Regions from separate parts of the Agarivorans sp. Z349TD_8 genome, predicted to be linked through region 3. Evidence: predicted binding sites of a transcription regulator. Region 3 holds the regulator's gene; each other region holds the start of a gene.
What was found. The regulator NrdR, encoded in region 3, represses ribonucleotide reductase genes. The targets are predictions, from matches to a motif close to AAACACNANATNTNGTGTTT.
Positions count from the first base shown of each region.

Region 1: nrdA (class 1a ribonucleoside-diphosphate reductase subunit alpha) is a predicted target of NrdR. The motif match lies at 1,772-1,791, and genes of this name have one in related genera.
Region 2: nrdD (anaerobic ribonucleoside-triphosphate reductase) is a predicted target of NrdR. The motif match lies at 1,368-1,387, and genes of this name have one in related genera.

Region 1 covers NZ_CP194037.2:1,831,167-1,834,450, reverse strand. Annotated here, with positions in the region: gene ubiG (bifunctional 2-polyprenyl-6-hydroxyphenol methylase/3-demethylubiquinol 3-O-methyltransferase UbiG) at 168-899, shown strand; gene ACRRS1_RS08335 (HAD family hydrolase) at 889-1,563, shown strand; gene nrdA (class 1a ribonucleoside-diphosphate reductase subunit alpha) at 1,853-3,284, shown strand, end outside.
Region 2 covers NZ_CP194037.2:2,446,939-2,450,222, forward strand. Annotated here, with positions in the region: gene rsxB (electron transport complex subunit RsxB) at 1-560, opposite strand, end outside; gene rsxA (electron transport complex subunit RsxA) at 568-1,146, opposite strand; gene nrdD (anaerobic ribonucleoside-triphosphate reductase) at 1,492-3,284, shown strand, end outside.
Region 3 covers NZ_CP194037.2:3,412,928-3,416,211, forward strand. Annotated here, with positions in the region: gene ACRRS1_RS15400 (riboflavin synthase) at 1-557, opposite strand, end outside; gene ribD (bifunctional diaminohydroxyphosphoribosylaminopyrimidine deaminase/5-amino-6-(5-phosphoribosylamino)uracil reductase RibD) at 563-1,690, opposite strand; gene nrdR (transcriptional regulator NrdR) at 1,694-2,143, opposite strand; gene glyA (serine hydroxymethyltransferase) at 3,267-3,284, opposite strand, start outside.

The DNA of each region.
Region 1 (3,284 bases), 1.6 Mb from region 3:
TACTCAGCGTAATCGAGAACTTTACCATAAAACCGACGCCTTAACAGGCCTGATGTCGCTCTTTTCTTTTAGAAAAATGAAAAACTACCGGAATTCAACAAAAGCTTGTGGCTAGGATGAACAAGTTCTTATAATACTTATAAATAATGACTTGGATAAAGAGACCAATGGAACAGCCAAATAACAGCCAAAATGTTGACCACCAAGAAATAGCACATTTTGCAGGCTTAGCCTCCCGTTGGTGGGATGAACAAGGGGATTTTAAAACCCTGCACCAGATCAATCCATTACGTCTCGACTATATTGAGCGGGGAGCCAAGGGACTATTTGGCAAGCAAGTCCTCGACATCGGTTGTGGTGGCGGAATATTAGCCGAGAGTATGGCCCTGCGAGGGGCTGATGTGACTGCGATCGATATGGGGCAAGAGCAAATTGAAGTCGCCAAATTGCACGCCTTAGAAACCGGGGCACAATTAACTTATCTGCAGACTACCGCCGAACAGCACGCCGAACAACAGCCTGCCCAATACGATGTGGTGACATGCATGGAAATGCTTGAGCATGTGCCCGATCCAAGCTCGGTAATTGCAGCATGCGCCAAATTGGTCAAGCCCGGCGGTTACCTCTTTGTATCAACCATCAATCGTACCCCAAAAGCCTACCTGTTTATGATTCTGGCGGCAGAAAAACTGCTCAAGCTGGTTCCCAACGGAACCCATCAGCATGATAAATTTATCCGTCCTTCAGAGTTGCTCAGCTGGGCTGATGAGCACGGCCTACAAAGTCAGGCCATTACCGGGGTACAATTTTACCCAGTGATTGAGCACTTTCGCTTAAGCCCTAATGTCGATGTGAATTACATGTTACAACTTGCCAAGCAGGATCAGGATGAACAATAAACTTGCGGTACTATTTGATTTAGATGGTACTTTATTAGACACCGCGCCTGATCTTGCAGCGGCCGCAAATCATGTACTAGCGCAGCACCAGCAACCACTCATTAGTTTAAGTGATGCTCGAACTTTAAGCTCCCATGGTGCCATGGGGCTACTGGGTTTTGGTTTTGGCGAAAGTTGGCATCAACAAGAGCAAACCAAACTGCGTCAACAATTACTCGACTTTTATCAGTCGAACATCTGCATCGACACTAATTTATTCCCTGGCATTCAGCAAACCTTAGCCTACTTAGATGCAACATCTACACCTTGGGGGATCGTGACAAACAAACCTGAAAGTTTAAGTCGGCAATTACTTGCTTACTTTACTGAGTTTGCGAGCTGTGCAACGCTAGTCGGAGGCGATACGGTTAGCCAGCGGAAACCGCATCCGGAACCCATGTTACATGCCTGCCAACAACTCAAAGTAGCAGCGCAGCATTGTTTGTATGTTGGCGACGCTCTGCGTGACATCGAAGCTGGAAACAACACCCAGATGACGACTATTTTAGCCGAATGGGGCTATATTTCGGAAAATGACAATATCCACACTTGGCAAGCCGATTTACACTGTCAAAAAAGTGAGCAACTTGAACAGCTAATCGCCAAACATTTGGCTAAATTATAAACCGCTTCAAGTTTTCATAAAAATAAATAATTTTCTATTTTTATAGCAAAAAGAACTTGCATTAACGCCACGCTAACAAAGTCATATGGATAGCTAGTTAGTAAGCACTAACATATAGCAATTATCCGCATGTTATGCACAAGTTCTTCATTTTTCCAAGTCTTGCGAAATCGACAAAACCTCATTATCTTGTATCAAATAAATTTATAAACACTATATCTAGTAGTCAGGCAATATTTGCCATACTAGACAGCCAGTAGCACAAAATTAGGATATAGGCCCTCCATTCATGAATACAGATCTACTGATAACCAAACGTAGCGGTAAACAAGAAGCCATTAATTTGGATAAAATTCACCGAGTGATTACATGGGCCGCCGAGGGCCTTAAAAATGTATCCGTTTCACAGGTCGAACTAAAATCACATATTCAATTCTACGATGGTATGGCCACCAAAGATATCCATGAAACGATTATCAAGGCGGCTGCAGATCTAATTTCTCAAGAAACGCCCGATTACCAATTTTTAGCCGCTCGTTTAGCGGTTTTCCACTTACGAAAAAAAGCCTACGGTCAGTTTGAACCACCGAAGCTTTACGAACATGTGGTCAAACAATGTGAAGCTGGTCTTTATGACATGCATTTGCTGAAAGACTACACCGTGGAAGAATTTGCCCAAATGGATGAGTTTATCGATCACTGGCGCGATATGAACTTTTCCTATGCAGCAGTAAAACAACTGGAAGGTAAATATCTAGTACAAAACCGCGTCACTGGCACGATCTACGAAAGTGCCCAATTTTTGTATATCCTAGTAGCAGCCTGTTTATTTGCCCATTATGACAAATCAGTTCGCTTGGATTACATTCGCCGTTTTTACGATGCGACTTCTTTATTTAAGATTTCCTTGCCAACACCGATTATGTCGGGAGTACGCACCCCAACCCGTCAATTCAGCTCCTGTGTATTGATTGAGTGTGGTGATAGCTTAGAGTCCATCAACGCCACCGCATCATCGATTGTAACTTACGTATCACAGCGTGCGGGCATTGGCATCAACGCTGGACGGATCCGCGCCTTGGGTAGTGAGATCCGTGGGGGAGAAGCCTTCCATACTGGATGTATCCCTTTCTATAAGTATTTTCAAACGGCGGTTAAATGCTGTTCACAAGGTGGTGTGCGTGGTGGCGCTGCAACTATCTTCTATCCATTCTGGCATCTCGAAGTCGAGTCACTATTAGTACTCAAGAACAACCGAGGCGTTGATGATAACCGAGTTCGTCATATGGACTACGGGGTGCAACTGAATCGGTTAATGTACCAACGTTTGGTGAAGGGTGAAAACATCACTTTATTTTCGCCCAGCGATGTACCGGGTTTATATGATGCATTTTTCGAAGATCAAGATACCTTCGAGCAGCTTTATCTAAAATACGAGCAAGACGCTAGTATCCGTAAACAGGCGATTAAAGCCGTTGATTTGTTCTCTTTATTGATGCAGGAACGTGCTTCTACCGGACGTATTTATATTCAAAACGTCGACCACTGTAATACCCATAGCCCATTTGATCCGGCTCAAGCACCAGTTCGTCAATCAAACCTTTGTTTAGAGATTGCACTGCCCACCAAACCGTTACAGCATGTGCATGATGAAAATGGTGAAATCGCCCTATGTACTCTATCGGCTTTCAATTTAGGTGCAATTGAAGATCTCAACGAAT
Region 2 (3,284 bases), 970 kb from region 3:
TATTTCATTTCCTCAATGATTGAGACGTCAATTTGGTTTAATTTCCAATCCCAATTTTTGGTGGTTGTCTCAATTGGACGCATTTCGATACAATCAGTTGGGCAGGGGGCAACGCACAACTCGCAACCGGTACATTCTTTTGCGATCACCGTGTGCATGTGTTTATTGGAACCCATAATCGCGTCTACTGGACAAGCTTGAATGCACTTGGTGCAACCGATACAAGCATCTTCAATAATAAAGGCGACTTTTTTACGGTCGTCTTCTTTCACTGCAGCTGCATCTAAAGGGATTGCTTCCACACCGAGTAAATCTGCGATTTTAGCGATAGTTTCGTCCCCGCCGGGAGGGCACTTATTGATGGGCTCACCATTGGCGATGGCTTCGGCGTAGGGACGACATCCAGGGTGACCACACTGGCCACACTGCGTTTGCGGCAATAAGCTTTCGACTTGATCCGCAATTGGATTGCCTTCCACCTTATATTTAATTGCGGCATAACCAAGAATGGCGCCAAATACTAAGGCCAATAGAGTAATGGTAATTAAGGCTACTAACATGCTGTGGTTACTTAATTAGGCCGGCAAAACCGACGAAGGCTAAAGACATGAGTCCAGCGGTGATCATCGCGATCGCAGCCCCTTTAAAAGGGAGGGGAATATCGGCAACGACTAAACGTTCGCGCATGGCAGAAAATAGTATCAGTACTAATGAGAAACCGACCGCAGCCCCAAAACCATAAATGATGGACTCAAATAGATCATGCTGCTCATTTATATTTAATAGCGCCACGCCCAACACCGCACAGTTGGTGGTAATTAAGGGTAAATAGATCCCCAATACGCGGTGCAATGCGGGGCTAGCTTTTTGGACAAACATTTCCGTAAATTGAACCACAACTGCGATCACAAGGATAAAACTCATGGTACGCAAATAGGTGATATCTAGTGGTGCCAAAATATACTGTTCGACCAGATACGAGCACATAGAAGCCAGAGTCAATACAAATGTAGTGGCTAATGCCATTCCTATAGCGGTTTCTACTTTGCTAGAAACCCCCATGAAGGGACACAGGCCCAAGAACTTAACCAGTACAAAGTTGTTAACCAGTACGGTACTAATCAATAACAACAGATATTCAGTCATTTATATAAGATGCAGCCAAACAAAAGCGTATTATCCCCGTTTGTGGTCTTTATAACAACCGTGAGATCACTGTGGAAAAAGGCCATAAATTTTGCCGTGATTTGTGGAGCATTTTTAGGCAAACAGATCAGCTTTTTTAGCTTAGCTTGATCTTGATCATTTGATTTTGCTTTAACGTTTAAACTTCTCGACTACCATATCTAGTGGGAACTACAATTCTCAACCACAATATATGGTTATCCGATCATCCAGATGCTTTTTTATACAATATCGACAGCTAAGCCTTTGGTAGCGCGGGTTCCGCAATTTTCTAATGAATGAGTGAGTAAAATTGGAGCGTAAATCGTGAAAACAGTCGTGATCAAGCGAGACGGAAGCCGTGTACCTTACGACGCTAAACGGATTGTTGACGCCGTATTGAAAGCCGCAGAGGCTTTAGGCGTAAAAGATAATCTTGTCGCATTACAAATAGCGCAGCAGGTGACCGAACAATTTATCAATCTGGCAGAAGTTGATATCAACGACATTCAAGCCTCAGTTGAAAATTGCCTGATGGAAAATGACAATAAGACTTTGGCTCGCGCCTATATTGAGTATCGTCATGATCGAGATGTTGCCCGCGACAAACGTAGCGTTTTAAATAACGAAATCAGAGGACTGGTCGAGCAAAGTAATGCCGCCTTGCTTAATGAGAACGCCAATAAAGATAGCAAAGTGATCCCGACTCAACGTGATCTTTTAGCCGGGATTGTTGCAAAGCATTATGCGAAAACCCATTTGTTACCTCGAGATGTTGTTAAGGCTCACGATAGCGGTGAGATCCACTTCCATGACTTAGACTACGCTCCATTTTTCCCGATGTTTAATTGTATGCTAATTGACCTTGAAGGCATGCTCACTGGTGGTTTTAAAATGGGCAATGCTGAAATTGAGACGCCAAAGTCCATTTCTACAGCAACTGCGGTGACAGCGCAGATTATTGCTCAGGTTGCGAGTCATATTTATGGTGGCACGACTATCAATCGAATTGATGAGATTCTGGCGCCTTATGTTCTCAAAAGTCATGAAAAGCATTTAGCTACTGCTAAACAATGGGAAATAGCGGATCAAGAGGCTTATGCGAAAGCACAAACTGAGAAAGAATGTCATGATGCTTTTCAGTCTTTAGAGTATGAAGTGAATACTTTACATACAGCCAACGGGCAAACACCGTTTGTCACCTTCGGTTTTGGTTTAGGCTCCTGTTGGGCGGCACGGTTGATTCAGCGCTCAATTTTGCAAAATCGTATTGCAGGTTTAGGCAAAAATGCCAAAACCGCAGTATTCCCTAAATTGGTCTTTGCGATTAAAGATGGTTTAAATCATAAGCCTGAAGATCCGAGTTACGATATTAAACAACTTGCCTTAGAGTGTGCATCCAAACGAATGTACCCTGATATTTTGAACTACGACAAAGTCGTTGAAGTGACCGGTTCTTTTAAAACCCCAATGGGGTGTCGCAGTTTCTTGGGACCTTATCAAGAGGGCGGTAAAGAAGTCCATGATGGTCGAAATAACCTCGGTGTTGTCAGTTTAAATTTACCGCGGATAGCCATCGAAGCAAAAGGGGATGAACAACGATTCTATGAGTTGTTAGACCAACGATTAAGTATCGCCAAGCAAGGTCTTGATACCCGAATAGAGCGTCTAAAAGGGGTGAAAGCCAAAGTTGCTCCTATTTTATATATGGAAGGAGCTTGTGGTGTTCGCTTAAACGCCGAAGACGATGTCTCCAAAATATTTGAAAATGGTCGAGCTTCTATTTCATTGGGTTATATTGGTCTACATGAAACAGTAAATGCTTTATATGCTGATGACCAACATGTTTACGATAGTAAACAGTTACGACAAAAGGCCCTTGGGATCGTAACGGCGCTGAAACAAGCAACTCTGCGTTGGGAGAAAGAAAGTGGGTATGCTTTCAGCTTGTATAGTACGCCTAGTGAGAATTTATGTGACCGTTTCTGCCGTTTAGATGCGAAGAAGTTTGGGGTGATAGCAGGAGTCACGGATAAAGGTTATTACACCAATAGTTTCCATTTGGATGTAGAGAAACAGGTCAATCCCTTTGATAAGATCGACTTTGAACAACCTTACCC
Region 3 (3,284 bases):
ATGACATCGACTTCCAAGTTAATTTTTTGACCTACAGACCAATTTGCAATGGTTGTTTGTTCAGCTGTATGCGGAATGATAGTCAGGCGCAACTGTTGCTGATTGACCTCATTAACCGTGAGACTAATGCCATCGACAGTGACCGAACCCTTATGGGCAATATAACGCGCGAGATCCTTGGGGACTTGTAGCCAAATGTTCACCGCACGGGCACTAGGACTAATGCTAAGTACTTCGGCTAAACCATCCACATGTCCACTAACAATATGTCCCCCAAAGCGACTTGTGGCTAACATCGCCTTTTCCAAGTTCACTTTATCACCCTGCTTACAACCAGCTAAAGAAGTTAGACTCAAGGTTTCAGTTGAGACATCTGCACAAAAATATTGTCCGCCATACTCAACCACAGTTAAACAAATCCCGTTAACTGCAATACTATCCCCTAAACAAACATCTTCCATATTTAGCTTGGCGCAGGCAATTCTCAAACGTACATCACCCTGACGATGCTCCAAGCTCTTTATTTCACCGAGAGCTTCAATGATACCAGTAAACATTATTATTACGCTTCCTCATTCTGGGGAACCCAGATGGTTTTTGTGTCTGGACCAATACGACGAATATCTAGGCAACGCCAAGATTGAAGCTGCTTCATCTGTTGGTATCCGTTAAGAGCCACCAAACTTTGAGCATCCGCGCCCATCAGTAGCCCCGCCTGATAAACAATCAACTGGTCAACCAAATTTGCTTTGAGTAAAGCTGCCGCCAAACTGGCCCCAGCTTCGACCCACAAGTCATTAATCTCCGCGGAAGCTAAAGCTGCCATAAGGCGCTCTAACCAATGCTCACCCTTAGCAATTGTGAATTGTTTCGCCACATCAAGTTGGTTTTGCTCAGCAAACCCAGCCAAGCATAGCGATGATGGGTCCTTAAAAATATCCAGTGTTTTTGGCGCAGAGTTCAAGCGTTGCTGACGATCGATAATCACCCTAAGCGGCTGGCGTAAGGTCGATCGATCGAGCTGTTCAGCCAAGCTGCCCAGTTGATGATGACGTACATTTAAACTTGCGTTATCCCGAATGACAGTTGTTGCAGTGGATAATATAGCGTGACTAGCAGCCCGCTCTCGTTGCACATCACTGCGGGCATGAGTCGAGGTAATCCACTGACTTTCACCATTGGCTAATGCCGTTTTAGCATCGATAGAACCCGCTAGCTTTAAGCGTACAAAGGGTCGCTTTCGCTCAACTCGGCTCAAGAAGCCAGGATTTAACGCACGAGCCGCCGATTCCATTAAGCCAAGACGAACCTTAACGCCTGCCTGTTCGAGCATGGCAATTCCCTTGCCCGCCACTTGTGGGTTGGGATCAATCATAGCAATTACCACTTCCGTGATCCCTAGCTCGACGATCATGGCAGCACAAGAACCAGTTCGACCTACATGGCTACAAGGTTCTAAGGTGACATAACAACACGCGCCATCAAGGCTGAAACCGGCTTGTTTTGCATCCGTAACTGCGTTTACCTCAGCGTGTTCTTGACCCGCTTGTCGATGGTAACCTTCACCGATGATACGACCATCTTTAACAATGACACAACCAACGTTAGGATTTGGTGCCGTGGTATATCGGCCCAGCTTCGCTAAGGCTATCGCCCGAGCCATAAATTGACAATCAAGTGCAGAAAACATTCGCTACTTTTCCAACTTAGCAATCTCTTCGCTAAACTCTTTAATGTCTTCAAAAGAATGATAAACCGATGCAAACCGCACATAAGCGACTTTATCCAACATGATCAACTGCTCCATCACCACCTTACCAATCAGTTTGGTCTCGACTTCTCGCTCACCAGTGGCTCGAAGGTGAGACTTTATTTTGTTCACCGCTTGTTCAACCTGATCAACACTCACAGGACGCTTTTCTAGCGCGCGCATCATACCTGAGCGCATTTTCTCTTCATTAAAAGGTTCGCGAATACCGTTGCCTTTGATAACTCGGGGCATCACCAGTTCCGCGACTTCAAATGAGGTAAAACGCTCATGACACTCTAAACATTCTCGACGTCTGCGCACTTGGTGGCCATCAGCAACCAAACGAGAATCAATAACTTTAGTTTCATGAGCGGAACAAAATGGACAGTACATGCGCATAACCTTTAAAAAACCTGCCGTGATTTTATCCGGTTAGGCAACGAAGGTACAGGCTCGCTATAAGCTAAGTGAGGAATATTTTGCAGCTTAAAATCATTCGCACTGATGAATCACACCATACATAGTTTATCAGCTCGTTCCAAAATAGCGCTCATCTACAACAGTAAATACCTATATTTAGCCAAATAATAATGCTCACAACTCAACGATTCCAAGCACAGTATCAACTAACTAGATATATTTAGAATATGCTTACCGCTATTACGAGTATATTTGACTATAAGCTTTGCTCACTCCAGTTCGACCAAAAGTAATCCTCTTATCAAAAGAATCACCAAGGAGGAAGCCAACTTTATTGGAGCTGACTCTGATCGATACTCAAACAGTAGTTGCACACTAAATGGATGATTTACACACTCGTTTGGCAACACCATCACCTTGCTCAATGAATCGGCATTCACGCTCTCGCCCGCCCTGAGAAGGATAAAAATTACATGTTTATAAAGAGCAACAAACTCTGGTAGTAAGGCCATTGGGATAGCGTAGCTTTGCTCACGGCAAAATAATTACCCGGCTAAAAATATCACCGCATGATTAATTCTAAATACGAGGCATTGATACAATGAAGATGCATAGTTTAACCTACGAGACATAAACCTGTAAGGCTCGAACCCGAAGACTGAGAGTTAAAGAGTAGGATAGCGAACGCCGCCGTATGCAAGCAGCTCGACGAAAATAGCTAGACTGCACATATAAAAATGCACGATAGCGGTTTACCTTCGCTAATTAGCAAGCACTAACAACATAAAAGCCCCCCAAATAAACAACTGTAGGATCACCAAACGCTTTGCATTTTTTAAAGTGCTCATATCCATTACATTTCTCTCTCTTAGAATTGACCAACCACGGTAGTAATTTGACTGTTCCTTACTATTTGAGATAACAAGCAAAAATAGCACCAATAATAAAGTAGTATCATTACTGAACTCAACCCACTAGTAATAAATAAAACAATAGTAGTTATTGACAACAAAGTCTATTTTACACACCAATAAAAAAAGGAGGCTCAAAGCCTCCTTTTTTAACACTGTTAGTCCCTAACTATTTCACTGGCTACTTAACCATAGACAGGGAA